Regions from separate parts of the Cytobacillus firmus genome, predicted to be linked through region 2. Evidence: predicted binding sites of a transcription regulator. Region 2 holds the regulator's gene; the other holds the start of a gene.

Region 1 (15,714 bases), 1.7 Mb from region 2:
GGGGTTAAAACCACCATGCCTTTATGGGAGGCTAAAAAACTCTGTCCACAGCTGATTATCATGAAGCCCAATTTTGAGAAATATCGTGCAGCTTCTATGGGAATGTTTGATATATTGCGCGAATATTCCTCCCTTGTTGAACCTGTATCCATTGATGAAGGATATGTGGACATAACAGACAGCTATGAGTTTGGGAGCCCGATAGAAATTGCCGGGACGATACAAAAGCAGGTTTTTCAGCAGCTCGATTTGCCCTGCAGCATAGGTGTTGCCCCTAATAAATTTTTAGCCAAGATGGCTTCCGATATGAAAAAGCCAATGGGGATTACAGTACTCAGAAAAAGAGATGTACCGCATATCCTATGGCCGATGGAAGTGGAAGAAATGCACGGAGTCGGCAGAAAAACCGGAGAAAAACTGAGAAACCTCAATATCACCACAATTGGGGAATTGGCAAAAGCCGATGAAATTATCCTAAAAGCAGCATTGGGCATTAATGGACCGAGGCTGAAACAAAAGGCCAATGGCCAGGATTTTAGAAAAGTCGATCCCGACTCTGCATCTGAATTTAAAAGTGTGGGGAATTCGACCACACTGCCAAGAGATGTCTCAAATCAAAGAGAGCTGCTCCAGGTATTTGGAAAGCTGGCTGCACAGGTTTCTTCCAGATTGAAGAGGAAAAAGGTTATGGCAGAATCTCTCGGAATTACTATCCGGTATAAGGACCGAAAAACCATTACAAGAAGCCGAAAACTGAAGAATCCGATTCAGCATAATGATGAAATTTACCAAATAGCAAAAGAGCTTTTTATAAAACATTGGAATGGAAATGCAGTACGGCTTCTGGGCATTACAGGAACAGACCTTGTCGAACCCGAACAGGCGGTTAAACAGCTGGATTTGTTCAGTTTTGAAAAAGACGCCAAAAAGGAGCCGCTATTTCAGACAATGGATCTTTTGCGCAAGAAATACGGCACTAAAATAATCGACAATGCGGGTGCACTTTCGGACATGAAATTGACCAGCCCCAAAATCGGCACTGACACCAGCTTTAATAAAGACTTTTTGCATGGCAGTCCAGCAAGAAGTGATAAAAAAGAAAAAGATGATCATTCATGAGTTTTTAAGGCAGCTATAAGCAAAACTAAGACAGGAAAGTTGAATCAGAATAGGAATCTTGCTAAAGTATAGTGGATTATTTTATTGAATTTTACATGTAACGCATAAAGCCTGGAAGGGAAGGTAATAAGATGACGAAATCGCAGTTTGGTGTTATCGGCTTAGCCGTCATGGGCAAAAATCTTGCCATGAATATTGAAAGCAGAGGGTACTCAGTATCAGTTTTTAACCGGTCACGTGAAAAAACGGATGAGATGCTTAAGGAAGTGGAAGGAAGAAACTTTAAAGGTACATATACAATTGAAGAATTTGTTGATTCTCTGGAAAAACCCCGCAAAATCATGCTTATGGTGAAAGCAGGCGGTCCGACAGATGCGACAATTGAGCAGTTAAAGCCTCTGTTGGATAAAGGGGATATTCTGATTGATGGAGGAAATACCTTCTTTGTGGATACGCAGCGCCGCAATAAGGAATTAAGCGAGCTGGGCATCCATTTTATCGGTACGGGTGTTTCCGGCGGTGAAGAGGGCGCTCTAAAGGGTCCTTCCATTATGCCTGGCGGCCAAAAAGAAGCCTACGAGCTGGTTGCCCCGATTTTTCAAGATATTGCTGCAAAGGTGAATGGCGAAGCATGCACCACATACATTGGTCCAGATGGGGCAGGACATTATGTGAAAATGGTTCATAACGGTATTGAATACGGCGATATGCAGCTGATTTCCGAATCTTATTTTCTTTTGAAAAACGTGCTTGGTTTGACTGCTGAAGAGCTCCATGAAGTATTCGCAGAATGGAATAAAGGCGAACTTGACAGCTATCTGATTGAAATTACGGCTGATATTTTCACGAAAAAAGATGAGGAAACCGGAAAGCCGCTGGTAGATGTCATCCTTGATACAGCAGGCCAAAAGGGAACCGGCAAATGGACAAGCCAAAGTGCGCTTGACCTCGGTGTACCGCTTCCAATCATTACTGAATCCGTTTTTGCCCGATTCATTTCTGCCATGAAAGAAGAACGTGTGAATGCAAGCAAAGTTCTTCGCGGACCGGCTGCACAGGACTTCACAGGTGATAAAAAAGCATTTATCGAGAGTGTCCGCAAAGCCCTTTACATGAGTAAAATCTGCTCATATGCACAAGGCTTTGCTCAAATGAGAGCAGCTTCCGAAGAATATGGATGGGATTTGAAATACGGTGATATTGCGATGATTTTCCGCGGCGGCTGCATTATCCGTGCCCAATTCCTGCAGAAAATCAAGGAAGCATATGACCGTGAGCCAGGCTTGAAGAATCTCCTTCTTGATCCGTACTTCAGGGAAATCGTGGAAAGCTATCAGGATGCTGCCCGTGAAATTATCAGTGTGGCTGTAAAGAACGGCATTCCTGTACCATGCTTTGCTGCTGCTTTGTCCTATTATGACAGCTACCGAACAGAAACATTGCCTGCAAACCTTCTTCAGGCACAGCGTGACTACTTTGGTGCACACACCTATCAGCGTACAGACAAAGAAGGCATTTTTCATACAAACTGGATGGAATAATAAAAAAACAGCGTCCGAGCGGCGCTGTTTTTTGTCTTTTAAAAAAATAAAAACCCCCTTCATCAGCAGGGGGGTCTCAGAATCATTAACACTGTTCAACATCAAGGTCAGTTACAGGCCACCAGAAGAAACCGTCTTTTTCAAGCAGCCGGTCTGCTTCTTTTGGACCCATGGAACCGGATTCGTAATTAGGGAAGCCTTCTTCTCTTGTGTTTTCCCAAACGTCGGAAATTTTGTCGACAAAGCTCCAGGAAAGGGCCACTTCATCCCAGTGTGTAAAGTTTGTTGCGTCACCGCGCATGCAATCATATAAAAGCCTTTCATAAGCTTCAGGTGTATTCATGTCATCGATGCCTTTGTTGGCAAAGTTTAATTTTACCGGTGTGGCTTCAATGTTTTGACCTGATTTTTGGGCATTTAAATAAAGGGTAATCCCTTCTTCTGGCTGAATATGGATCACCAGCAGGTTTGGATTTAGCGTTTGCTCAGTCTGATAATATAAGTTCATCGGAATATCCTTGAACTGGATAACAATTTTCGTTGATTTAGCAGCCATCCTTTTTCCTGTGCGAATGTAGATAGGCACACCTGCCCAGCGGAAATTGTCAATCATCAGCTTGCCTGCTGCATACGTTTCGGTGTTTGATTGCTCATCCACCATCGGCTCTTGATTGTAAGCTGGTACTTCCTGTCCATTTAAATGGCCTTTTCCATATTGGCCGCGGACAAAGTAATCTCTTACCTGATCGCCTTCAATTGGACGCATGGCTCTTAAAACTTTTACTTTTTCAGATCTGATTTCATCTGTTGTCAAGCGGATTGGCGGTTCCATTGCCAATAAGGCAACCATTTGCAGCATATGGTTTTGAACCATGTCACGAAGGGCGCCGCTTTTTTCATAGTAGCGGCCGCGTTCTTCAACACCCAGTATTTCGCTTGATGTAACCTGGATATTTGAGATGTAGCGATTGTTCCATAAGGGTTCGAAAATCGCATTGGCAAAACGAATCACTTCAATGTTTTGCACCATTTCTTTCCCCAGGTAATGGTCAATCCGGTAAATTTCATTTTCTGAAAAGGCTTTTCGGATTTGCTTATTAAGCTGCTTCGCTGATTCAAGATCATGCCCAAATGGTTTTTCAATGACAAGACGCTTAAACCCATCTACATCTGTCAGGCCATCTGCTTTTAAATGCTCTGCAATGGTTCCGAAAAACTCAGGTGCCATGGCAAGGTAAAAAATGCGGTTGCCTTCAAGGGAATAGTGAGTATCCAATTCTTCAGCCATGCTCTTTAATGCCAAATAGGAACTGGAATCCGTCACGTCATGCGAATGATAGTAAAAGTGAGAAATAAAATCTTCAAGTTCTCCGTTATCTTTTATAGCGGACTCAACAGAGGCTTTAACACTTGCCTGAAACTCATCATTTGATAGCGGCCTTCTCGCAACCCCTACAACGGCAAAGCGATCAGACAGCCTGCCCTTTTTGTATAAGCGGTAAAGTGAGGGAAACAATTTTCGTTTTGCCAAATCCCCTGTTGCTCCAAATATCATTATTAATCCGGCCGGTTTTTCGTTTGTTTTCACGATTCTAGAACCTCTTTTCGACAAAATTTCTGTATGTAAGGCGGGACTGACTTTTGTCCGTCCTCAGCTTGAGAAGAAGCTGTTATATTGCATTGCAAAAAAACGTCTGTACAAGTATAAAATTGTATCTGTTTACAGCTATTTTCGCAAATATTAAGTTTGTCCTTTTTACCATAGTTTCTATCTAACAGCCAGGAACTATCCTTTCAAATAATACAAAAAACAATTGTTAGTTGAATGAATTCCGAGGCTGCTATGGTATATTGTTTATATTCATACTGGCAAGAACAGACAGGCTTAATCCCTAAATTGCCGGAAGGAGGTATTTTATATGGACATATTTTTTCTGGGAACGGGAGCAGGAATTCCCGCTAAGCTGAGGAATGTATCTTCGATGGCTTTAAAGCTCCTGGATGAAAGAGGGAGCATATGGCTTTTTGACTGTGGCGAAGCGACCCAGCATCAAATTTTACATACAAGCATTAAACCGAGAAGAATTGAGAAAATCTTTATCACACATCTTCATGGTGACCATATTTACGGTCTGCCCGGCCTGCTTTCAAGCCGCTCTTTCCAGGGCGGTGATACAGAGGTGACCCTATATGGGCCAAAAGGTTTGAAAGAATTCATTGAAGTCTCGCTATCTGTCAGCGGCACATATCTTAAGTACCCTTTAAAGGTAGCTGAAATCACTGAGGGTATTGTGCTTGATGAAAAAGATTTTAAGGTGGAAGCCCGAATGCTCGAGCACGGAATATCCTCTTATGGCTACCGGATTACAGAAAAGGACCGTCCGGGCACATTGCTTGCGGACAAACTTGCTGAAGCGGGAATCAAACCAGGTCCGATATATAAGAAAATAAAGCATGGTGAAGACATAGAGCTTGAGGATGGAAGTATTATCGAAGCAAAAAAATTCCTGGGGCCGGCTCAAAAGGGAAGAATTGTCACGGTGCTGGGTGATACCAGATTCTGCGATGCGGCAATAGATTTGGCAGCCGATGCTGACCTATTAATACATGAGGCAACCTTCTCCGGGGGGGAAGAGAAGCTTGCATACGATTATTTTCATTCGACAACCCTGCAGGCAGCTCAGGTTGCGCTCGAGGCGAATGCAAGGAAACTTTGCCTGAATCATATCAGCTCACGATATGAACGCCAGGATTGGGAACAGCTTGTGAAAGAATCACAGACTATTTTCCCCAACACGGTTATTGCTGAGGACTTTAAGGAATTTCATATCCCGCTTGCTAAAGGAGAGGCGAATTAAATGAAGACTTTCTATATCGTGCGCCATGCAAAGGCTGAGGGCCAGCCTTTCTCTGCCAAATTGACAGAAAAGGGAAGGGAACAGGCATTAAAATTAATTGATTTCTTTAAAGGCAAAGAAATTAATCGCATTTATTCAAGCCCTTTTGTTCGGGCGGTTGAAACAATCCGGCCGCTTGCACAGTCCAGAAACCTGGATATCATTGAGGAAAGCCGTTTGGGTGAAAGAGTGCTGAGCTCTATTCTTTTTAATGATTGGCAGGACAAGCTTAAACAAAGCTTTACCGATTTTGATCTCGTTTTTGAAGGAGGAGAATCTCATTTATCAGGAATGAAACGAGCCTCTTCCCTGCTGGATGAATTAATCGCGTCCAATGAGAATCACATCGTTCTGGTCAGCCATGGCAATTTATCGACGCTGCTTCTGCGTTATTTCGATGAAGATGCAGGCTTTGAGCATCTGATGAAGATGAGCAACCCGGATGTTTTCGAAATTAAAGTAAATGGTGAAGATACCGTATGGAAGCGGATTTGGAATGAAAAGTAATGCCTGGAAAAATTGAATTTTTCAAATTTGGCATTGACGGCTCTCTGCATGCATACTATAATCACACTTATACTTTAAAACATTATAGTAAAAAGCTATGAAGAGACTCTATTAAGTTTTATCTCCCTGTTTATAGAGAGCCAGTGGATGGTGGAAACTGGCACAAAGATAAAATGAATTTCATCTTGGAGCTTATCTTTCCTGCATATAGCAGAAAAGACGGTAAATCCGTTATATTTTTGAGTGGAAAGTCACATGCTTTCAAAAAGGGTGGTACCGCGTGAACCTAAATTCACGTCCCTTTTGAAGAATGTGGCTTTTTTGTTTTTAAAAAAATTTGGAGGTACAGGCATGCAGCAAAATGAGCAATGGTCATCGAAGATAGGATTTATTTTAGCGTCAGCCGGTTCAGCAATCGGACTTGGAGCTATCTGGAAGCTTCCGTATGTGACAGGAACAAGCGGAGGCGGGGCATTTATTTTATTATTTCTATTATTTTCCCTTTTAATTGGTTTTCCGCTATTACTGGCCGAGTTTGTGATTGGCCGCAGTACGGGGAAGGAGGCAATCTCGGCATATAAGGATATTGCACCGGGAACTAAATGGCACTGGATAGGCTACCTTGGCGTATTCACGTGTTTCCTGCTTTTATCCTTCTATAGTGTAATAGGCGGGTGGATTCTGAAGTACATTGTATACGGGGTTACCGGCTCTATGAATGGTGCAGGCAATTATGAGGAGCTATTTGGCGCAGCCGTGTCAGACTCTGTGTCTGTTGTAGCGGCACAGGGGATCTTTTTATTCATAACTGTTTTAGTGGTTGCCAAAGGTGTCCAGAAGGGGATCGAGCAGGTCAGCAAAATTATGATGCCGGCTTTGTTTCTTTTATTTATTATTTTGATTGCACGATCTCTGACACTGGATAATGCGATGGAAGGCGTCTCGTTCTTTTTAAAGCCTGATTTTTCAAACTTAACATCTGAAACCGTCCTATATGCGATGGGCCAATCGTTTTTCTCTCTAAGTGTCGGGGTATCGGTTATGGTAACGTACAGCTCTTATCTATCTAAAAAAGAAAATCTGATGCAGCCTGCATTTTCTGTTGTCGCAATGAACTTATTTATTTCAGTTCTGGCTGGACTGGCAATTTTCCCTGCTGTGTTCTCATTGGGCTTTGAGCCTGCTGCAGGTCCTGGCTTATTGTTCATTGTCCTGCCATCTGTTTTCGATCAGATTCTGTTTGGGCGGGTGTTCCTGCTCTTCTTCCTTGCACTGTTTCTATTTGCAACCTTAACGTCCGCTTTTTCAATGCTTGAAATTGTGGTGGCTGCTCTGACGAATAAGAAGGGAAGTGGCAGAACCCGTGCAGCCTGGCTGACAGGACTGGCAATTTTTATCGTCGGGGTTCCATCTGCATTATCCTTCAGCAGCTTATCAGACATTTCAATTTTCGGCAAAATCATCTTTGATGCTGCTGATTTCCTTGTCAGCAACATCTTGATGCCGGTTGGAGCTTTGCTGATCTCCATATTCGTCTCATACAGAATGAAGAAAGACCTGCTGAGAAGTGAATTGATTCAAGGCTCAAAGTCGCTGAATGGAATCTTCTCCGCGTGGTATTTCCTTCTGCGCTATGTGGTTCCTCTGGTTATTATCATTGTATTCCTTGATTCACTGCAGATTATATAATAAAAACGAGGGATGGCAGCTAACAAGTGCCATCCCTCGTTTTATGTTACAGCCATCCCCGTTCATATTGCTTAGGAGGTTCGATTGATGCGCCAAGTTCTTTTGCTGCTGTCCGCGGCCAATAGGGGTCTCTCAGCAATTCTCTGGCAATAAAGACTAAATCAGCACGCTCGTTTTGGAGGATTTCTTCAGCCTGCAGGCCGGATGTAATAAGCCCGACTGCACCAGTCTGGATATTCGCACCTTCTTTAATGGTTTCAGAGAATTTGACCTGGTAGCCAGGGTAAGTATGTATTCTGGCCTGCACTACTGCTCCGGAGCTTACGTCAATTAGATCCACTCCCTGCTCCTTCATCCATTTTCCCATTTCTGCATAATCCTTTGCGGTCAACCCTTCATCATGATAATCATGGGCTGATACTCTGACAAATAAAGGTCCATCCCAAACGGCTTTAACGGCTTCAATGACTTCACCGAGGAAGCGATACCGGTTTTCAGCCGATCCCCCATACTCATCACTCCGTTTATTGCTTAGGGGTGAGAGAAACTCATTGATCAGATATCCGTGTGCCGCATGAATTTCAATTACTTCAAAGCCGGCCTTTTTCGCTCTTTCAGCGCCTTTTTTGAATGCCTGGACAGTTTCTGATACTTCTTCTTTTGTCATTTCTTTTGGTGTTTTCATTTTTTCATTAAAAGCAACAGCGGATGGGGCGAGAAGTTCTCCTTCAACAGTCGCTTTTCTGCCGGCATGCGCCAGCTGTATTCCAGGTGAAGCACCGTGTTCTTTCATTAGCCCGGTTAAATCCTTCAGGCCTGCGATGTGATCATCACTCCATATTCCCAGATCCTGAGGAGAAATTCGGCCCTGCGGAGTCACAGCAGTTGCCTCCAGGATGATTAATCCCACCTGTCCGACTGCCCGGCTCGTATAATGAGTCCGGTGCCAGTTTTCAACCATTCCGTCTTCATTATGGCTTGAGTACATGCACATCGGTGCCATAACAATTCGGTTTTTAAAGGTGACACCTTTAATTGTAAAAGGTGAAAAAAGCTTTGTTTCCATTATTTCTGCCTCCTTATTTCGCTATCCTAAATATTAAGTATATCAGGCAGTTCCAAAAATGAAAAAGAACATGCATTAAGGAAGGTGTGTGCTTTCAATGTTTATTCCTCAGTTCGCTTAACTTATATAATGTACCCCTCCAGACTATGCCGCCCCGTACAAAGGTCAGGATGCTGGCACGGATTATGGAATAAATAAACAGGAGAGCTGTAATTGGAAATACAGTAAACAGAAGCGGAGAAAAATTGGTCATTCTTTTTGTAATGATTGTATAAACACCTGCTAAAAAAATGATGTTTGCGAGGCTTAGATTGAAAATAACTTTGTCAGTTGAAAAGATGGTGAGAAAGGGAAGCACCTGTGAACTGAATGTGCCGGCAATTGCAAAGAGCACCATGCTAATTCGGTAATGGAGGCCTGCAAAAGTATTTTTCTCCAATCCTTTGAAGGCTTCTATTAAGCTTTCATACCATTCAACTTCAATCAGGTCCATCGCCGTTGCAAATTTCTGCCTGAGGCCGTTTTGTTTGATTTTCATTCCAAGCATTAAATCATCATCAGGCCGCATTTTTATTGCCTTGTGTGTTCCGATTGCTTCATAGGAACGCCTGGATACCATGTTAAATGCCCCAATGCCAACTCCGCTCTTTGAACGTTGATTATTCGCCAGCCAGGGGCGTTTATAATAAGAGAAGCCAAAAAGAAAAAAAGCAATGAACGTGTTGAGCCAGAAACTCCTGCCCGTCAAGCTCGGTGCCGCCGTTAAATGATCAAGTTCATTCTTGCTGAAATAATGAACCGCCTTGCTGAAGGCCTCCTCTTTAAATAACACATCAGCATCTGTAAACAAGATTAATTCCCCTGATGATTCCATATATCCTTTATAAAGAGCGTGGTTTTTTCCCAGCCATCCGCATGGGAGGGAATCAATATGAATACATTTAACCCTTGAATCATTATTCTGAATATGGTCCATGATGCTTCCTGTGCTGTCGGCTGAACGGTCATTGACCAATATCCATTCAATGCGCTTATAGCTTTGCCGCAGCTGGGTTTCTAAGCTCTCCGCAAGCTTTGCTTCTTCATTCCTTGCCGCTGTAATAACAGAAAGAAGGGGGCCTTCAGTCATCGTATTGCTATCTTCAAGGCGGTCCAGGCTTTTTAGTCCCAGAACGGCATCAATTAGTACTGCGATCCATACCAGGAGGCTTGCGCTTAATAGAATAATGAGTATTTGCAGGTTTCTCATCCTTTTTTAGACGACGTTTTTTAGGGGGGATGCTGTCAGCTATATTTTCACTGTGCTGCTGAAGCTTTGGCCAAGCCGCCTGGATTGGGCTGTCGCTTCCTTGATGCATTCAATGAAAGCTTCCTGCACTCCGTTCGCTTCAAGCACTTTTACACCTGCTTCGGTGGTGCCGCCGGGGCTTGTTACTTCCTTCCTCAGCTGCTCGGGGTCCTTGGCTGATCGGGCCAGCATTTCGGCTGCCCCGATGAGTGTCTGGATGATAAATTCTTTCGCCATACCCTTTTCGAGCCCGATTTCTTCCGCGCTTTTTTCCATAGCTTCCGCAAGATAGTAAATATATGCCGGTCCGCTGCCAGACAGGCCTGTTACAGCATCCAGCTGTTTTTCCTCAACAAATGCTGATTTTCCCACTGTATCAAAAATGCCTCTTACTGCTTTCATCTGTTCTTTGGACACTCTTTCATTAGCCGATAAGGCGCTTGCTGATTTTCCGACTGCTGCTGATGTATTGGGCATGGCTCTTACGACTGGCAGCTTTTTTTCTGCCAAAAGTTCAATGCCTTCGATCGAAACTCCGGCGAGAACGGAAATGATCAGCATGTCTTCGTGTAAATAAGGCTTTATGAGATTGATGGCTTCCTGAGCATCTTTTGGCTTCATCGCTAAAATAACAGCGTCAGCCCCGCTTAATAGTTCACTGAGATTATAAGTTATCTGAACGCCATAGGCTTTTTGCAGGGATTGAAGTTTTTCCCTGCTGCTTCTGTTTGTCACCCAAATATTGCTGCCGGTAATGAGCCGGCTTTCGACGATTCCTGATATTAACGCTTCTGCCATTGATCCTGCTCCTGCAATAGCTAATTTTTTCATTTGCTGTTATTCCTCCTTATTGTGCTCTATTGACCGGCTGTTAAAAATAAAAAAGCCTTTCCATCCAGTAAAGGACGAAAAGACTTTGCTTCCGCGGTACCACCTTCATTGCCTTTTCTTTCTTCGTGCAGCATGCCTGCCGCAGCCGCTGTGTTTTGAAAAGGCATCTCGATCCCGATAACGCCGGGGGTGCGTTTAGGTTTTCCTAACAGCTCATAAGGCAGGTTCAATGGTCAAGTGGACGGTGAAGCCTTTCAGCCGCTTGAGCTTCACTCTCTTTCGCCGTTTTCCATTTACTAATCTTATTCATCGCCATGTTTCTGCTGTAGAAGTACAGCTTTGATTTATGAAAATCAAATTTTAATTGTGATTATGCAAGAAGACACACTTATTTGTCAAGAAGTATTTTTTAAAAAATTATCAATATTGCATAAAAGTTATGTGAAAATAATGACAATTACTAAAAAGAACGGTACACTTATTTTTATATATGTCATTATGTGAATTATGTTATTAAATTCCGCTAATATATGCGTATGGCAAATGCTGATTTTTTAAGGGGATAACAGAACAGTTTACTAAATGAAGCATGCCTGCGGAAGTATATAGAAAAACAGCTTTATTTTATTTAAATATAGTGATTTAGGGGGATTGTAAAATGGCAAAATGGAAGGATGGTATTGCAAAGCTTGTGATCCCGACACCTTTTCCTGTCGGCGACGTTAATGTATATGCAGTAAAAGGGGAAAAGCTGACTCTTGTCGATGCCGGGCCTAAAACGGATGAAGCATGGGAAGCTTTAAAATCCCAGCTTAAAGAGCTGAATTTAACTCCCGGTGATTTTGAACAGGTTGTTCTCACACATCATCATCCCGATCATGCCGGGCTGCTTGACTTTTTCCCGGACAATCTTGATGTGTTCGGGCACCCGGTTAACCAAAGGTGGCTGTCCCGTACTGACGAATTTCTAAAATTTCATGATGAGTTTTACATAAAACTGTTTAACGAATTTGGAATTCCTGAAAGGTATGCTTCCTTTATTAACAAAATGAAAAAGACTTTGCGCTATTCCTGCAATCGTACCCTGACAGGAGAGCTGAAGGAAGGCAGCCAGCCTGAAGGGCTTAACGATTGGACGGTAACGGAGACCCCCGGGCATGCACAGAGCCATATAGGTTTGTTCAGGGAGAAAGATGGTGTATTCCTTGGAGGAGATCATTTGCTTGCACACATTTCACCTAACCCTATCCTGGAGCCGCCGCTTCCCGGCAATGCGGAAAGACCGAAGCCGCAGCTTCAGTATAACGAGTCTCTGAAAAAACTGCGGCAGCTGCCGATATCCCTTTTTTATTCCGGACATGGAGAGGATATTACAAATGTGAATGGGTTAATAAGCGAAAGGCTTGGCCGCCAGCATGAGCGGGCAATGAAAGTAAAGGCATGGCTTGAGTCCGAATCGCTTACTGTTTTTGAGGTATGCCGCCGCCTTTTTCCGAAGGTTTATGAGAAGGAGCTTTCCCTGACCATTTCCGAAACAGTCGCACAGCTTGACTATTTGCATTCAATAGGAGAGATTTATATAAATAAAGAGGAGGAAGCATTCTTGTATTCCGCATCAAAAGAGGTGGTTTGATTGTCAGACAGATTAAAAAATAAAAATGTGATTATCACCGGTGCATCAGGCGGAATCGGGGCGCAAATGGCCGTCCTTTGTGCCGAGAGGGGAGCAAATCTTGTCCTTCTTGCCCGCCGCCTTGACAAATTGCAGGAGCTGCAGGCAGACTTGCGGAAGCGCTTTTCAGTCGATGTTCATGTGGATAAGCTTGATGTTTCAGACACTGACGAAGTTTCGGCTGTTTTTTCAGAGATCATTGCCCGGTTTGGTCACATAGATGTGCTTGTGAATAACGCCGGCTTCGGTGTTTTTCGCGAGGCGCATGAAGCAAAAGTTGAAGAAATAAAAGGAATGTTTGATGTAAACGTTGTTGGCTTAATGGCCTGCACGAGCATGGTGCTCCCAGTGATGAGGAAACAGAGGAGCGGCCATATTATTAATATCGCTTCACAGGCCGGTAAAATGGCCACACCGAAATCGAGTGTCTATTCCGCAACCAAGCATGCGGTTCTTGGCTATACAAACAGCCTTCGGATGGAGCTTGCTGACAGCAATGTATTTGTGACTGCAGTTAACCCCGGACCGATTGAAACCAATTTCTTTACGATTGCAGATGAAAAGGGCACATACGTGAAAAATGTCAGCAAATTTATGCTTAAGCCTGAATACGTGGCCCGCAAGGTAGTCAATGCTATGCTGCGGCCTGTCAGGGAAATCAACCTTCCTCGGTGGATGAATGCGGGGAGCATTATCTATGCCCTTTTTCCAGGCCTGTTCGAAAAAATAGGAAAACGCGCATTCAATCAAAAATAAGAAGCTCAGAAGCTGCAGCCAAATGCCTGCAGCTTCTTTTGTTTTTGGCCGGTGAGGCGTCTATCCTGGGGAGAAAGAACCACTTTTAAGAAAAACCGCGTAAAATTTCCATTGAAACCGAACGCATATTCGCTTAATATAATGGGTATACATATACAGAACGGATGTTCTTGTGATATATATTTTTTGGGGTTCAGAGGGGCTATGCAGCATAGAAGCTGATAAGCAGCGCCTTACGCTTTTTTTGAAGGAGGATGTCGAAGTCATGGTTGATTACAGCTCAATGCCGAACAATCAAATTTTGTGTGTTGATATGAAGAGCTTTTATGCAAGCTGTTCTGCTGTCATGCTTGGTCTGGATCCTCTTGACTGCTATCTTGTAATTGCCGGGAATGTGGAACGGAAGGGGAGCGTTGTTCTGGCGGCCTCTCCACGAATGAAAAAAGAGTTTGGAATAAAGACAGGGTCCCGTCTTTTTGAGGTCCCCCAAGATCCGCGCATTCGAGTTGAGGAGCCGAAAATGGCAACTTATTTAAGAATCTCCACTGAAATCACCAGAGTGTTTAACCGATATGTCCCCAAGGAAGCCATCCATACGTACAGTGTCGATGAAAGCTTTATAAAAGTAGACGGCGCATTGCATCTCTGGGGTGATGCCCAGACGATTGCCTGGAAAATAAAAGATGATATTGAACGGGAATTTCAGCTTCCCTGTGCCATAGGAATAGGGCCTAATTTGCTAATGTCAAAGCTCTGCCTGGACCTTGAGGCGAAAAAAAAGGGAGTTGCACAATGGACGTATGGAGATGTAAAAACAAAGCTGTGGAATATATCCCCGTTACGGGAAATGTGGGGCATCGGCCGCCGTGTTGAAAAGACATTGAATGGAATGGGGATTTTTACAGTCGGCCAGCTTGCCCGCTATGATCTGGCTAAGCTCGAGAAGAAGTTTGGGATTATGGGCAATCAGCTCTATCACCATGCATGGGGTATTGATTTGTCGGAAATAGGCGCGCCGATTATGGCAGGGCAGATCAGCTTCGGCAAAAGTCAGATTTTACTGAGGGATTACAAAGAGGAAAAGGAAATTAAGCATGTGGTCCTTGAGATGTGTGAAGAAGTGGCAAGAAGGGCCCGCAGCCACCGCAAAGCCGGCAGAACCATCAGCTTTGGGCTTGGCTACAGCCAGGATGAATTCGGAGGGGGGTTTTACCGCTCCAGGACAGTTGATCAGCCAACCAATATTACGATGGATCTTTATCGGGTCTGCCTCGAGCTTTTTGACGAGAATTATGAGGGGAAAACAGTACGGCAGATTTCCATTTCCCTCGGCAATATTACGGATGACTGCGAAATGCAGCTGAGTCTGTTCGACTTGGATGGCTGGAAAAAAAGGGAGCTCGGCTATACTGTCGACCGGATCCGCTCCAAGTTTGGAGGAGGAGCTCTTCTGAGAGCCGTCTCTTATACAGGCGCAGGAACCGCCAAACACCGTGCGACATTGGTTGGCGGCCATAAAATGTAAAAGGAGGGTCAGCTTATGATTCGCGATCGGGGCAGAATTAAATGGACTTCCATGATGCTGCCGGAACATGTAAAGCTCTTAAGAGACTGGGCAAAGGAAGACACATACGAGCAAAAGCGGGAATTGGATGAGCAGAAGCTTGAATATATGAATGAAATTCTTTCGGAAGCAATGGAATTTCAAAAAAACGTTACACTTACACATTACAGGGGCAGAAATTATGAACTGGTTATCGGGAGCATTCATTATTGGGATGACCTTGGCCAAAAGCTTCATGTTGTTGACCGGTTTGGGGAAATTCACCGTATTTCCATTAACGATATAGCGGATGCGCGGTTCACGGAAGAATAGTGCTGTCTGAACTGGATGAATTTAAAACGGGTATTTTTGGGCGAGGGAAGCACCTTAACAGCAGGGAGGTGTATGAAATATGCCTAGAGGAAAAGAACTTGAACAGCTGCCAATGGCCAACGCCGCACCAGGGGCCGGGGAAGACAGTACGGACAGGGACCGGGAACGGCTTCAAGGGATAGTACAGGATGAAAGAGCGACACCTGCAAGAATAAAAAGTGAAAAATAAAAAAAACGGGGATGACTGTCCCCGTTTTCACCATTATTGCTGCTTGTCATCGGAAGCTTTCTCCGCGCGGACACAGGATTGGAAAGTTCCTTTATGAGTGCCATCACAAAATGGGATTTTCAAAGATCTTCCGCAGCGGCAAAGGGAAAAGGTTTTCCCTGTTTCGAATTTATTGCCATCCATATCAATTAACTCTACATCACCTGTTACACGCAGCGATCCATTATCCATTACTTTAATCTG
Region 2 (15,714 bases):
AACTCTGCAAGCTTTTCTAATTTGTTCTTCCTGGGAAAACTCTTAGTCAATTCCCAATAGCCGATAGTAATATAATGAACCCCGATAGCTTTAGCTGAGAGTGTAGTAATTGTGGGATGAAGAAGTCAATTTAATAATTAGTTTGCTTAAAAATGCAAAGCCAGAGGGTTGTTCCGTACGCTAGTGCATCCATGGGAGCGCGGGCAGTACCTGAGCATATACTAAGAAAATATGAAAACCCCTGGCTGATAAAGTCAGGGGTTTTTAATGTAAAAAATGCAAAAACCCCGTTTTCAAATGAACGAGGTTTTAACCAATTTCTATTTCTCTGCATCTCTCTATTCTTTGTGTCTTATTTTTAAGAAATCGAGACATGTCAGCAGTGCATCTCCTCCAAATCCTGCAATCACCGCCAGTAGAACTACCTTTAAGGCAGAGTCAGGATCTGAAGATACGACCAAAAAAACAGCCGCTAAAGCCCCCATAATTACCTCTTCAAAGACCCCCAGATAGATGAATTTTTTTGTCCTTCTGGGTTTAACCATTTTGCCTTCTTTCCGAATATGTCCAACGACACCGACCAGCCCACCAATCAACAAAGCGAAGGTAATGTTCAAAAACATCTTTTCTTCACACTCCTAAAGTCGAGATTTTGGACAAGCGACCTTAGGTTGATTCTCGGTGTATTACCATTATATAGAAAGTAACTATAAAATAACATGCATAAAAATACCGAATTTTCTGAATAATAAATTAGTCATACATGACTGTAACCTTATGCTAAAAGAAAAGTATCAGTGACTTTCGTAGGATTTAACTGATAGTACCAGGTAATAAGAACTGATAACCTTCTTGAAAATGGAAAAAAACAAAAAGCAGGCAGAGGTGCCTGCTTTTTACAATCTATTAATGCATATGACGGTATACGCCTATAACCTTGCCAAGAATAGAAACATTGCGGAGGATAATTGGTTCCATTGTCGAGTTTTCCGGCTGCAGACGGATAAAGTCTTTTTCTTTAAAGAACCTTTTAACAGTTGCTTCATCTTCCTCTGTCATGGCCACCACGATATCCCCATTATTGGCAGTGCTCTGCTGTTTGACGATTACATAGTCTCCATCAAGTATTCCTGCTTCAATCATACTTTCGCCCATGATCTCAAGCATGAATACATGCTCGTCAGCAGGTGCCATTCTTTCCGGAAGAGGGAAGTATTCTTCGACATTTTCAATTGCCGTTATCGGCTGCCCTGCAGTTACTTTACCGACGATCGGAACGTTGACTGCTCTGACCTTGGGAATGTTAGAAGCCTCGTCCAAATCTAAAATCTCAATGGCGCGAGGTTTAGTAGGATCTCTGCGGATAAGCCCTTTGCTTTCAAGCCTGGCCAGGTGACCGTGAACGGTCGAGCTTGAAGCAAGGCCCACTGCTTCCCCGATTTCTCTTACAGAAGGGGGATAACCTCTCAATTTAACTTCTTCCTTTATGAACTCCAATATGTCTTGCTGTCTTTTTGATAATTTCACCATCTTTACGCACCTCGTATGTGTTTTGTTGTCTCAATTATAGCATCAATTACCATATGATACAAACATAAGTTCGAATTTATGTTGACACGAAACAAATGTTCGGTCTATAATGAAATCAACGAATACGAACATACATTCTTTTGAGGTGGTATATTATGCTGAACAAATTGTGGAAATCATATTCTTATGCTATTATTCTCTTCGTTTTAAGCTTGGCAGCATCGTTTGTAATGCTTGTGCAGATAGAAACACCTGATACGGAAAAGTTTGTGAAAGTCACTGTTGCAGAAGGTGATTCTTTATGGGAGATTGCTGAAAATTTTTCTGCTGAGCATTCTCTGACAACAGATCAATTTATAAATTGGGTAGAACGAAATAATGGGATAGCGGCAGGAAGGATTTTTCCAGGTGATGAAATTGTTATTCCAGTAAAAGCCCTGGATGACCAGCCATATAAAGAGCTTGCGAGTTCAGACCTTAACAAATAAGGAGAAATTATGAAAGCAATAATTTACTGCAGAGTTAGTACAACAAAGGATACTCAGGAAACGTCCCTTTCAAGACAGGAAGAAGAGCTTTTGAACCTGGCAGAAAAACATGACTTTGAAGTAGTCAAGGTCATCCGCGAACAGGCCAGCGGATACGATCTCGAAAGAGACGGTATATTGGAACTTTTAGACTTAATTAAAAAAAAGGATATTAAGGTTGTTCTCATCCAGGATGAAACCAGGCTGGGGAGGGGAAATGCCAAGATTGCGATTCTCCATTGCATCTTTAAAGAAGAAGTCCAATTATACAGCATTTCTAATAACGGCAAGCTGGAGCTTTCGGAATCAGATTCGATGGTGCTTAGCATTGTAGGGATGGTAGAGGAGTATCAGAGAAAGCTGCATAACATCAAAATCAGACGCGGCATGCAGAGGGCTGTTGATAAAGGATACAGGCCCGAGAAAAATCTAAGTAATCAGGGTGCAAATGGCGGCAGGGAAAGAATAGAAGTGCCGATAGAGGAAATTGTCCGGCTGAGGAAAAACGAGTTAACGTTTGCTGAAATTGCTGCGACGCTTAGGGGGTTTGGCTATAATATTTCCAAAGCAACTGTCCATAGAAGGTATAAAGAACATATTGATTCACATGCTGAGTAGAGCACTTTTCTTGTCAAAAGTGCTCATTTTTAGTATGATGGCATTTGAGTTTCAGTATTGTTCCATATCTGAAGCTGCTGTATAATAAAAACTTCCATCAGAATTATTCAAAGGTAAACTTTTGATATAAAGGAGTTTTAATAAATGCTGCCTAAACAAAAACTTGCCCGAATTAATGAACTGGCAAAGAAGTCCAAGGAATCCGGATTAACAGAAGCAGAAGCGAAAGAACAGACTTCTCTCCGCAAAGAGTATTTGGAGACTTTCCGCTCTGGCATGTTAAACACGCTGAAGGGCGTAACAATCGTTGACCCTACAGGGAACGATGTAACTCCGAAAAAACTGAAAGAATTCCAAAATAAAAACCGCCTTCACTAATAATATAATTGCAAGGGATACACTGCGCTGTATTCCTTCTTTTAATAGAGGAGATGGCAATACTGACTATCTCCGCTTTTTTTACATATGCCGGATCTTTTTGTGTCAATATAGTAACAAACCGGCTTTTTTTGTCCCTTACCTGACCCTATTGGTTGTGAAAAAAAGGGACACCCGATAATATTAAAAGAGTGAAGAATTACTACTCGAAAGGATGTATTGAATGTTTAATCACACAGATGAACTCTCCATCAGTTCCATTCGTACTTTATCAATTGACGCCATTGAAAAGGCGAACTCCGGCCATCCGGGAATGCCAATGGGAGCTGCTCCAATGGCTTATACACTTTGGACACGCTTCATGAACCACAATCCGAAAAATCCAGAATGGTTCAACCGTGACCGTTTTGTTCTTTCTGCCGGACATGGCTCTATGCTTTTATACAGCCTTCTTCATCTTTCCGGCTATGATGTTTCCATGAATGACATTAAAGAGTTCAGACAGTGGGGAAGCAAGACCCCCGGTCACCCTGAATTCGGCCATACACCTGGTGTTGACGCAACAACAGGCCCATTAGGACAAGGTATTGCTATGGCTGTCGGTATGGCTATGGCTGAACGCCACTTGGCTGCAACATACAATAAAGACAACTTCAATGTTGTTGATCATTATACATACAGCATCTGCGGTGACGGAGACCTTATGGAAGGCGTTTCGGCTGAAGCTGCTTCCCTTGCCGGCCACTTGAAGCTGGGCAGATTGGTTGTTCTTTATGATTCAAATGATATCTCACTTGATGGAGACCTTGATAAGTCTTTCTCTGAAAGTGTTGAACAGCGCTTCAAATCATACGGCTGGCAGTACATCCGTGTAGAAGACGGCAATGATCTTCACGAAATTGCAAAAGCAATTGAAGAAGCGAAACAGGATGAAAGCCGCCCGACAATGATCGAAGTGAAAACAGTCATCGGCTATGGTTCTCCAAACAAATCAGGCAAATCTGATGTGCATGGCGCTCCTCTTGGTGCTGACGAGTTGAAATTAACAAAAGAAGCTTATAAATGGACATTTGAAGAAGACTTCCATGTTCCACAGGAAGTATATGATCACTTTAAGCAGCAAGTTGTTGAAAACGGTGCGAAAAAGCAGCAGGAATGGGAAGACCTTTTTGCTCAATACAAGGAATCTCATCCTGAGTTAGGGAAACAGCTGGAGCAGGCGATCAATGGTGAGCTTGCTGAAGGCTGGGATAAAGACATCCCTGTTTATGAAGAAGGAAAGAGCCTTGCCAGCCGCGCTTCTTCCGGAGAAGCGCTAAATGCTATCGCTCAGAATCTGCCTTCATTCTTTGGCGGATCTGCAGACCTTGCAGGCTCTAACAAAACAATGATAAAAGGGACGGGTGACTTTACGGCTGAATCATTTGATGGCCGCAACATCTGGTTCGGTGTACGTGAATTTGCAATGGGTGCTGCATTGAATGGAATGGCGCTTCACGGCGGATTAAATGTTTTCGGCGGAACATTCTTCGTGTTCTCTGATTACCTTCGCCCCGCAATTCGTCTGGCTGCTCTTATGAACCTGCCTGTAACGTATGTATTTACACATGACAGTATCGCTGTCGGTGAAGACGGCCCAACACATGAGCCTGTAGAACAGCTTGCTGCACTTCGTGCCATGCCAAACCTATCTGTTGTCCGTCCTGCTGACGGAAACGAAACAGCAGCTGCCTGGAAAACAGCAATCGAATCAACAAACAAGCCGACTGCATTAGTATTGACACGTCAAAACCTGCCTACATTAAAAGGTACGGATTCTGCGGCATACGAAGGCGTTCAAAAAGGCGGATATGTTGTATCTCCAGCTTCTAACAGCAATGCGGATGTATTATTGCTTGCTGCAGGATCTGAAGTCAGCCTTGCAGTTGAAGCTCAAAAAGCGCTTGAAGGTGAAGGCATCCATGCATCTGTAGTAAGCATGCCTGCCTGGGACCGATTTGAAGCTCAATCAAAAGAGTACAAAGAAAGCGTAATTCCTAAGACAGTCAAAAAACGTCTTGCCATTGAAATGGGATCTTCACTTGGCTGGCACCGCTATGCAGGAGACGAAGGCGATGTTCTTGCCATCGATACCTTCGGTGCATCTGCACCAGGTGAAAGAATTATGGAAGAATACGGATTCACCGTAGACAACGTTGTAGCACGTGTTAAAGCCTTGCTGCAGGGATAACGATATTCGGGAAGGGAGAGCCTAGAGGCTCTTCCTTTTTTTATGCCATTAAAGACAGTGAGTATTTCAGCCGTCATCAAAAAAACAAGATTACCATTAATCAAATCGGGGAATATGCAATAGTGAATATTTGTAAAAGAGTCAAACAGCAGATGTTCTTCCATCAAGAATCCTCATAATCAACTGAATTCTTCGCTTTCGACAAAATTAGTGAAAGTTTTTAACATCTTCAGACACATTCCTTGAATTCGTTTACTTATAATTGAAAGAAATGGATTGTCCCGGAAGGAGGGGCCAGATGAGAGCTTATCAATTGTATTTAATAGAAGATGAATTTGCGTCCCATTATTTTGGCAGAGAGCGGATGTTTTTTCAGCTTTTTGAAGAGTATGAGCGTTCGTCAGGTGAAATGAAGGCTATTCTATCGAAGCAAATTGATTTTGTGACTAAGCCAATCCCGGGTTTAAAAGTGCATCAATATATCCACCAGCAGCTCCAGAGAAAAAAAGACTTTATCATAGAAAAAAGTGCATACTATATAGAGATGAGTAAAAGAAGCAGGGCTAAGCTTGAAGTTTTTGAACGGAGTCTGGTTTTAGAAGCGGCCGGCAGCTATGAGGCAGAGACAGTTTTTTTCGAAGTGCTGCGAAAAAGCGAGTCTTCCTTTCTGGCTGTTGACCTCCAGCATAAGCGCTATGGGTGGCTAAAACCGATAAAAGAGAGAAAGTTCGTCTAAAATAAGAGAAAAACTGAAGCAAATATTGTATAATAACCTTTGGTCTAGTACACTGTATGATAGACAACATGAAGGAGGAAGTTAGTATGGGTATGTACATTCTAGTTGGTGTACTGGCGCTTCTTGCCGGTGTAGCACTAGGATTTTTCATTGCTCGAAAATATATGATGAGCTACCTTGAGAAAAATCCGCCAATTAATGAACAAATGCTTAAAATGATGATGATGCAAATGGGCATGAAGCCATCTCAAAAGAAGATCAACCAAATGATGAATGCCATGAACAAGCAGACTGGCAAGTAATCAGGGACAAGCATCCCATCGGAAACCACTTTTCTGTTACAATAACAGAAAGGTGGTTTTTTTGTTTTCAGAATGAAACCTTCTTTGAAACAGACCGTATATATACTATGACAAAACGTGAAAGGAACGAGCAAAATGAAAAAAGTAATTCTAATAGGGCTCCTTACCGTTTCCATGATATTAAGCGGCTGTTCCGTCTTGGGTGAAGTGAATAATTCCATTGACTATGTTAATGAAGCGACTGAGCATATCAATACATTAAGCGACTTTGCCGAAGAGGCGCCGCAAATGATTCAGGATGCGGCAGCAGATCCGGCATTAAAGCAGGAACTTGAAGACAGATTGATGACACTAAAGCAGGAAGTTGAAGAATTTATCGCCATTCAGGATATCCCGACCTTGGCAGAGGATATTCACCAGGAGCTTGTGACCCAAAATGAAGCGTTGCTGGCAGAAATTAATAAAGTTTTGGAGAACGGCAGCCTTGCACTGGATCAGCTGGAGAATTCTGAGCTGTTCACTACGATTAATGAGGCAACAAGCCTGATAAACCGCATAGAAGCATTAGGGCAATAAAGCATCCATCCGGGTGCTTTTTTGTTGTGGGAAAAAATCTTCCTTATTTTCTCAATATTTGATAAACTATTTAAGCTATTATGGATTTCGGAGGATGGAGTATGAAGGTTTTCTTTGATTTAATGTGGTTTTTTAAACAGGAGAAAAAGGCTTATGTAAACGGAATTATTCTGTTGTTATTTGTGGCACTGCTGCAGCTGGTTCCCCCAAAGGTAGTTGGGATTGTTGTCGACTCAATTAAAAATGGCCAGCTGAATGCGCAAGCATTAATCATGTGGGTTGGACTTCTGATAGTTGTTGCCCTCATGATGTATGTCCTTCGCTATTATTGGCGCATTATGATATTTGGTTCAGCTGTTAAGCTGTCCAAACTTCTGCGCAACAGGCTTTATCTGCATTTCACGAATATGTCGCAAACCTTTTACCAGAAAAAGCGGGTAGGGGATTTGATGGCACATGCGACCAATGATCTGCAGGCCATTCAGCAGACGGCTGGGGCTGGGGTCCTAACCTTTGTCGATTCACTGGCGACAGGCGGCTTCGTTATAATCGCCATGGCGGCAACAATCAGCTGGAAGTTAACGCTGATCTGCTTGATTCCGATGCCCTTCATGGCACTTCTCACAAGCTGGTATGGAACACTTCTTCATAAACGGTTCCACAAAGCACAGGAGGCTTTTTCTTCACTGAATGACAAGACTCAGGAAAGTGTTTCAGGAATTAAAGTGATTAAAACATTCGGCCAGGAAAAAGAAGATATAGAAGATTTCCGGAGGCAGTCTGAAGATGTAGTGCAAAAGAACATCTCTGTTGCAAAGGTTGATTCTTTGTTTGATCCGACGATCAGCATTATTGTAGGGCTTTCTTTCTTCCTGTCTATTGCATTTGGATCAAGATATGTTATCGCAGGAGAGCTGACAATCGGGCAGCTGGTTTCATTCACAACTTACTTGGGTCTCCTTATTTGGCCAATGCTCGCTTTTGGCTGGCTGTTCAACATTGTGGAAAGAGGCCGAGCCTCTTATGATCGAGTTTCTGCTCTTCTTGCAGAAGAAATCGATATAAAGGATGATGAGACTGGCATCAATGAAGTTCCAAGCGGTGATATTGAGTACAGGATTGAGGAATTCACCTATCCGGGTGAACAGGAAATGCTGCTTAAGGATATTCATTTTAGGCTGGAAAGAGGAGAGACTCTCGGCATAGCAGGTAAAACGGGTGCGGGCAAAACTTCACTGCTTAAGCTATTGTTCAGGGAGTTTGAAGGCTATAAAGGGGAAATTCTTTTTGCAGGACATCCTATCAGCCGCTATAAAGTCGGAAAGCTGAGAGAAGCGATCGGCTATGTCCCGCAGGAGCACTTCCTATTCTCGGCAACAGTTGCTGAAAATATAGCTTTCACGAGACCGGATGCAGACCTGGAAGATATTTATGCGGCCGCGAAACTGGCCAATATCCATGAAGATATTCTTCAATTTACAGAAGGTTATATGACTGTTGCAGGTGAGAGAGGGGTCTCCCTTTCCGGAGGGCAGAAGCAGCGTATTTCCATTGCAAGGGCACTTATGATGAATCCGGAAGTATTGATTTTGGATGACTCCCTTTCTGCTGTTGATGCCAAAACTGAGGAAGCGATTCTTACTTCATTGCGGGCCGAGCGGGCTGGCAAGACAACGATTATTACTGCTCACCGGCTGAGTGCCATTCAGCATGCGAATCTCATATTGGTACTGGATGAAGGAAGAATTGTCCAGAGGGGAACACATGATGAACTAATGGCTGAAGACGGCTGGTATAAGAATATGTATCTGCGGCAGCAGCTGGAGGAGCTTGTAGAGCATGGGGGATAAGTCAATGGAAAAGACACCGATTATGAAGGAAAAAGAGCAGCGGAAGGTCCTTTTCCGGCTGCTTTCCTATACAAAACCGCATAAGAAAACAATCACACTTGCCTTCAGTCTGCTTCTTTTAACAACGATTGGAGACATCCTTGGTCCGATTCTTGTCAAAATTTTTATCGATGATTATTTAACACCTGGAAATCTGGTTTTTGAGCCGTTATTTGCCCTCGGTGCAGCCTATCTGGGCATTCAGATCATGAATGTGCTGGTATCCTATTTTCAGCTGCTCAAATTTCAGGAGATCGCGCTGAAAATCATTCAGCAGCTGCGTGTGGATGTCTTTTCGAAGGTACAGTCACTGGGCTTGAAGTACTTTGATAAAACGCCGGCGGGAAGTATTGTTTCCCGGGTTACCAATGATACAGAGGCGATAAAAGATATGTTTGTCAGTGTCCTGGTTACCTTCATTCAGGGTGCCTTCCTTCTGACAGGGATCTTTATGGCGATGTTTATCCTGAATGTGAAGCTTGCCCTGTTTTGTCTGGTAATTCTCCCGATTCTTTTTATGATCATCCGGACTTACCGCAAATACAGCTCTGTTTTCTATAAGGACCTAAGGGAAAGGCTTAGCGAGCTGAATGCAAAACTGAGTGAATCACTGCAGGGAATGTCGATCATCCAGGTATTCAGACAGGAAAAAAGGCTGCGCAAGGAATTTGGCGATATTAATGAGCAGCATTATAAGGCAGGGATGCGCAATATCAAAATGGATGGGCTGCTGCTAAGGCCGGCCATTGACCTTGTTTATGTTCTGGCACTTGTTATTGTATTGAGCTTTTTTGGGATATCTTCTTTTAACAGTCCAATTGATATCGGTGTGCTGTATGCCTTTGTAAGCTATCTGGACCGCTTTTTTGAGCCTGTGAATCAGATCATGATGAGGCTTTCCATGTATCAGCAGGCCATCATTGCGGCTTCAAGAGCGTTTGCGCTGCTGGACGAAAAGGAGCTTGCCCCAGCACAGGAGGACTGCAATTCTGCTGAAATCAGCGAGGGAGAGATTGAGTTCAGGAACATCAGCTTCTCCTATGACGGCAAAAGGGATGTTTTGAAAAATATCTCATTTTCTGCCAAACCGGGTGAAACCGTTGCTCTCGTAGGCCATACCGGCAGCGGCAAAAGCTCTATCATTAATTTAATGATGCGATTCTATGAATATGAACGCGGTGATATACTCATTGACGGAAGAAGCATTAAGTCCTACCCAGCAGAAGAATTGCGTACAAAAATGGGGCTTGTCCTTCAGGATCCTTTCCTTTTTTACGGGACGATTAAGGATAACATCATGCTGCATAATAAAAGCATGACAGATGCTGAGATTGAAGCTGCGGCTCAGTTTGTTCAGGCTCATACTTTCATAGAAAAGTTGGAAGACGGTTATGACCATCCTGTGGTGGAGAGGGGATCGACTTTTTCAAGTGGGCAAAGACAGCTCATTGCTTTTGCAAGAACGATCGCTGCCAATCCGAAAATTCTTGTGCTGGATGAAGCAACAGCTAATATTGATACTGAAACAGAAGAAGCTATTCAGACAGCACTGGAAGAAATGAGAAAGGGCCGCACAACAATTGCGATTGCTCATCGCTTGTCTACCATACAGGATGCTGAACTGATTCTCGTTCTTCATCAGGGGGAAATAGTAGAAAGAGGAACGCACCAGGAACTGCTGGCAAAGCGGGGGTTGTATCATAAAATGTATCTGCTGCAGAATGGGTCTGCTGAAAAAGTGGAGGATACAGTAGGCTAATAGAAAAGACGTGTGAATGGCCACACGTCTTTTCTTCTCTTAAAAGGAGCAGGATTCTCCATCTTCAGGCACTATTAGTTGATCGGAAAAGCCTTTGTCTTTACTATAGCTTTTTAACTCTTCCTTTGATAGTGTCCAATGGTTGACCGCCTCCATGTGGACAGAAATAATCCTGGCATCCGGGGCAGCTTTGGAAACTTCATAGATATCTTCTTTCCCCATAACAAGCGAGCCGCCTTCAAGAAACTGGTTATCTCCGCCATTAACAACTATGACTTCAGGGCTCTGTGTTTCAATAACTTCCTGAACAGCATCATACCAAACTGTATCTCCTGCTACATAAAGTGTTTTTTCACTGTGATGTTTGAAGACCACTCCACAAACCAGACCGGCCAGTTTTAAAGTTTCGCCCCTGCCATGTTCGCCCTTTGTTTTAACTAGTTGGATATCTTCAAAAACAGTTTCTTCATGGAGGACTTCAATATTATTAAATCCTGCTTTTTTCACTTCAGCGGCATCTTCTTCATTTTGCACAAATATTTTAATGTCCTTTGGAAATGCCATTTTGGCAACATCATCAAAGTGGTCTAAATGCAGGTGGGTAACAATTACGGCATCCACATTATGAATGATTTCATCAATGGAGACTGGAAGATCTGTTAAAGGATTGTTATGATCTTGTCTGATTGAATTTGGAAAAGGCGGGTAAGTCCCCTTTTCGGCCAAAAAGGGATCTATTAAAAACTTTTTCTCTGCATATTGGACAACTAGTGTAGCGTTGCGGATCAGCTGTATATTCATATAAATGTACTCCTTTTCTTTGATTTACATATAGTTTATACTAAGACCCGCTGGCAATTACATAGATAAAATCAAGTCTTTTTGCCGTTTAACTTGAAAAGTGAAAGGAGTTGAAAAAATGCTGGATCACACCGATCGGCGTATATTGGAGGAACTTTCCAGTTACAGCCGGATCACAATGAAGGAACTGGGGGAGAAAGTCCATTTAACTGGCCAGGCAGCCGCATCTAGAGTGGCGAAATTAGAAGATCAGGGCGTAATTGAGGGGTACACAATTAAAGTGAACCAGGAGAAATTAGGGTATTCTGTCCATGCTTTTATTACGGTTATCACTCAAAGTATGAATCATCAGCCTTATCTGACATTTGTGAAAGCACAAAAGGAAATCATACATAATTATAAAATCAGCGGAGATGGCTGTTATCTGCTTGAATGCAAATTCCCGTCAAATGGACGGTTAGATCAATTTTTAACAGACTTGAATAAGCATGCAAATTATAAATTATCAATTGTCATTAATAAATAACTGAACCAGAGGGGCGAAATGTAAAAAACAGCCTGCATTGGTTGCATGGCTGTTTCTTAATGTGTCTGCACTTTTTTAATGAAGCTTCGGTTATATTCATTTAATAGGGCATCCAATTCCTGGCTGTATCGGATTGCTGCGGCAGAGCTTAAGCCGCTTTTCATGGCCACTTGAATTAACTCTGTTCTTTTTTGTTCGATTAATGTAAGCAGTTCCTGTTTACACACGGCCAATAATTCCTCTCTGATCATTTCTTATATGTAGGCTATACTCTGCCAATTTGAATCCATGTCAAAAGCTGAAAGATAATAACAGAATTTGTTAAGATCTATACTAGTATATCGAATTATGGTAATAAATTCAAAAGAAACTTGTTTTAAACTTTAGTAACATTTACATTAAAATTACATGTTCTAGGTTGAAAATTAATATGAATTTTAGTAGCAGCTGATGACACAAAATGTTCACATACTATCCATTATCTTTTCTAGATGGGATTTGTTAGAATGAAATTGGAATGAATGAGTATCAGGAGTTGTGACTATGACAGATTTGAATGTATTTATTGCATTAGGGGCAGGGTTTTTAAGCTTTGTTTCACCTTGCTGCCTGCCATTATATCCGGCTTTTTTATCGTATATCACCGGAATGTCTGTAGGGGAGATTAAAGAAGAAAATGCGATGATGCAGAGAAGGAGCATGCTTCATACACTATTTTTCCTGATCGGATTTTCGGCCATTTTTATCGCTATTGGGTTTGGAACTACCTTGCTTGGTCAATTCTTTCAGCAATACCAGGATTTAATCAGGCAAATTGGCGCCATCTTTGTATTTATATTTGGATTATTAATTGTAGGCATTATTAAGCCCGAATTTCTTATGAAAGAAAGGCGGTTTGAATTTAAGAATCGTCCATCGGGCCTTCTGGGATCTGTTCTGATCGGAATGGCATTCGCTGCAGGCTGGACCCCATGTACAGGTCCAATATTAGGGGCGGTCTGGTCATTAGCAGTCACAAATCCTAATTCTGCAATGGTTTACATGATTGCCTATATTCTTGGCTTTGCTATACCATTCTTTGTTCTATCCTTCTTCATAGGGAAAATGCAATGGATTAGGCGAAACAGCGCCAAGATTATGAAAATCGGCGGAGTGCTGATGATGATCATGGGTGTAGTTTTATTCTTTGACTGGATGACAAAAATCATTATTTTCCTTTCACCGTTATTTGGCGGATTTACTGGTTTCTAAGAGCATGGGCACATTCAATTTAGGAATGTGCCTTTTTTTTATGTGATAAGGAAAAAGGGCTAGGACAGGTGGTCGAAATTTGTCATATTCTTTCAATTGAAATATATCTGATAGTTCGATATATTGAAATATGTGTTCTTACGGAGTGGAATAATGTATCTCTCTAAAGGAATGATTTTTTTCTTCCAGATGTTTTAATAAATGTTATTATGGGTATTTTTTACTATGTATGTAGTATAATAGAGATATAGCTTCCAATGCACTACAAGGGGGAAACAGCGGTGGCGAGAATTTTAATAGTTGATGATGCGAAGTTTATGAGGGTTACCCTGAGCAGCATTCTGAAAAAAGCCGACCATGAAATTGTGGGAGAAGGGGAAAACGGAAAGGAAGCCGTGGACCTATTCGTAAATCTGAAGCCAGATCTGGTGATGATGGATATTACGATGCCAGAAATGAGCGGGCTCGAGGCTGTCCGGGAAATTAAGAGGGACAACCCTAATGCAAAGGTTATCATGTGTTCAGCCATGGGCCAGCAGAAGGTAGTGGTTGAATCCATTGAAGCAGGTGCGAAGGATTTTATTATAAAACCATTTGATGAAGGCCGTGTACTAGAAGCGGTAAATCGGGTATTAAGTTAAGAGCTGACTCGGGGTACCCTGGACATACGGATGTGTCCGGGTATCAGCTGGAGTGGCTTTTTTTGATGAACTTTTATCCCTCTGAGTACCTTAATTAAGCTTATTAAGATATAATATGGTTAGTAATCAAATGAAATAGAGGATGAAATCGAATGGACTTTGTATTAATTTCATCAATCGGTGCCGTATTTATGGCAATCTTCGCTATGTTCATCCGCATGAAGGCTGCAAAAAAGCCGGCTTCAGCCAAAAAAATCATCTTGCCGCCGATTTTTATGAGCACAGGTGCTCTTATGTTTACCGTTCCTTATTTTCGTGTTACTCCATTGGAGATTCTGGAAGCGGCCACAGTTGGATTGCTGTTTTCCATGCTTTTAATTAAAACATCCTCATTTGAAATCAGGGACAGCGAAATTTATCTGAAGCGCTCCAAAGCATTTGCTTTTATATTAATAGGGTTGCTTGTGATCCGCATCATTGGAAAAATAGCTCTTAGCTCAACAATCGACTATGGTCAGCTGAGCGGCATGTTCTGGATTCTCGCATTTTCGATGATTGTACCGTGGAGAATTGCCATGTATATGAATTATCGAAAGCTTCATCACGAGCTGAACGGATCGGGGAATCCCAAAACAACTTAATCGATTGAAAGCCGCCGGGTACTGCACTCGGCGGCTTTTGCATTGTTATTTAATGGACTCCATTTTTGGGGTCCCATAGTCCATACATTTTCCGGATTTCTACGATTTGGCCAATGTGATAGGCGTTGTGGATGGTTAAGTTTGAAATGACAGACGACCAGGATTCAATCGGTTCCTTATAGGCGGAGGAGAGAAGCTTTTCTTCACTGCATTCTTCCAGGGCTTTAATCCACTCAGTCAAGACGTTCTGAAGAGCTTTTATGGCAGAATGCCAATCCTCTTCAGTAACGGATTCATTGGTGCTGAAAGTTTCGTCATTGGCGATATGGGTTTGGGAGAGCGGCAATTCTTTTAATCTAGTTAGATAGCGGTCATTCCAGAAGGTAAGGTGGGTGACGATCTGCCAGATGGAATTACCGGTTCCTGACTTGTAGGATGCTTCTTTTGCTGATAATCCTCCGATGGCAGCTGATAACGGGACAAACCAATTGGGCTGGTCGAGGCAGGCGGACAGCTGTTTTAATAAGACTTCTTTTGTGGTCATTGGATTACTCCTTTTTGGATAGAGTTACTCTCCATTTCTATTCAATAAAGGTGGTGAGTATCCTTCTTAAAGGCGGAAAAAATAAAAAACCATTCCGGCGTTCCGAAATGGCTTAGAATAAATGTTCATATGGCGTGATACTTATCTGTTTTTCTGTCAATTTCTTGCGCAGAAATTTGTGGTCCCGTTTTGGAGTGGCTAGAATATAGCCTCGAATCAGGAGATCCTGATCAATTTGATCTGCCTTTTCATTTACAGCAAGTTCTCCAATTTTACCGGCAATCTTCATTCTTGCTACATCTCTGAACAGTTCAGGCACCGGACTTACGAGATCCTCCAGCAAATCTTTTTCCCTCTGCTGCCATAGATGCCGCGTTTCATTGACATAATGCTCTTCCCAATCCAAATCCGATTTGCCATCTTCTTTCGGCATGCGCTTTAAAAACTTGCGGAACATAAAAAAGCCGCCAATCGCAAAGAACGAAATCAGAATGATAACCCAGAACAATATAAAATACATAAACCAGCCTTCTAGCATTTTCCTTCACCTACACACATATTTTCCTGTCCTTATTATAAGCCTTGTCCCGAGAAACGACAAGAAAGGAGGCATAAGTCTTGAAAGCAGCACCATTTGCCCTTATAATAGGAAGAGTCTTTACGGGGCTGATTGGGGTGCTGGTGCCCTCCACGGTCTTCAAAACCGCTTGTGACCTGCGTGCCAGGTTAGCTGGGTTCGATTCCCAGGCGGTCCCGCCAAATATA

Evidence for each region. Region 2 encodes LexA, which represses DNA repair genes until DNA is damaged. Its sites were predicted from a motif close to CGAACATATGTTCG; they were not measured.
Region 1: a site for LexA is predicted at 13,485-13,498, ahead of NAF01_RS18055 (Y-family DNA polymerase). Genes of this name have one in related genera too.

The regions. Positions count from the first base shown of each region.
Region 1 is NZ_CP098323.1:3,558,183-3,573,896, reverse strand. Features, by position in the region: gene NAF01_RS18110 (DNA polymerase IV) at 1-1,119, shown strand, start outside; gene gndA (NADP-dependent phosphogluconate dehydrogenase) at 1,251-2,660, shown strand; gene zwf (glucose-6-phosphate dehydrogenase) at 2,746-4,215, opposite strand; gene rnz (ribonuclease Z) at 4,580-5,518, shown strand; gene NAF01_RS18090 (histidine phosphatase family protein) at 5,519-6,064, shown strand; T-box leader at 6,153-6,369, shown strand; gene NAF01_RS18085 (sodium-dependent transporter) at 6,416-7,753, shown strand; gene namA (NADPH dehydrogenase NamA) at 7,800-8,819, opposite strand; gene NAF01_RS18075 (glycosyltransferase family 2 protein) at 8,914-10,068, opposite strand; gene proC (pyrroline-5-carboxylate reductase) at 10,108-10,938, opposite strand; gene NAF01_RS18065 (MBL fold metallo-hydrolase) at 11,597-12,571, shown strand; gene NAF01_RS18060 (SDR family NAD(P)-dependent oxidoreductase) at 12,572-13,366, shown strand; gene NAF01_RS18055 (Y-family DNA polymerase) at 13,632-14,891, shown strand; gene NAF01_RS18050 (YolD-like family protein) at 14,907-15,242, shown strand; gene NAF01_RS18045 (hypothetical protein) at 15,322-15,471, shown strand; gene NAF01_RS18040 (CDGSH iron-sulfur domain-containing protein) at 15,505-15,714, opposite strand, start outside.
Region 2 is NZ_CP098323.1:1,887,931-1,903,644, forward strand. Features, by position in the region: gene NAF01_RS09720 (DUF4257 domain-containing protein) at 339-623, opposite strand; gene lexA (transcriptional repressor LexA) at 907-1,530, opposite strand; gene yneA (cell division suppressor protein YneA) at 1,686-2,018, shown strand; gene NAF01_RS09735 (YneB family resolvase-like protein) at 2,028-2,675, shown strand; gene NAF01_RS09740 (DUF896 domain-containing protein) at 2,820-3,053, shown strand; gene tkt (transketolase) at 3,277-5,283, shown strand; gene sirA (sporulation inhibitor of replication protein SirA) at 5,582-6,019, shown strand; gene NAF01_RS09755 (YneF family protein) at 6,106-6,321, shown strand; gene NAF01_RS09760 (DUF6376 family protein) at 6,457-6,897, shown strand; gene NAF01_RS09765 (ABC transporter transmembrane domain-containing protein) at 6,999-8,747, shown strand; gene NAF01_RS09770 (ABC transporter ATP-binding protein) at 8,752-10,545, shown strand; gene NAF01_RS09775 (MBL fold metallo-hydrolase) at 10,585-11,346, opposite strand; gene NAF01_RS09780 (Lrp/AsnC family transcriptional regulator) at 11,465-11,872, shown strand; gene NAF01_RS09785 (aspartyl-phosphate phosphatase Spo0E family protein) at 11,929-12,099, opposite strand; gene NAF01_RS09790 (cytochrome c biogenesis CcdA family protein) at 12,416-13,123, shown strand; gene NAF01_RS09795 (response regulator) at 13,405-13,764, shown strand; gene NAF01_RS09800 (CcdC family protein) at 13,917-14,405, shown strand; gene NAF01_RS09805 (DinB family protein) at 14,455-14,949, opposite strand; gene NAF01_RS09810 (DUF2621 domain-containing protein) at 15,062-15,487, opposite strand; tRNA gene NAF01_RS09815 (tRNA-Sec) at 15,612-15,708, shown strand.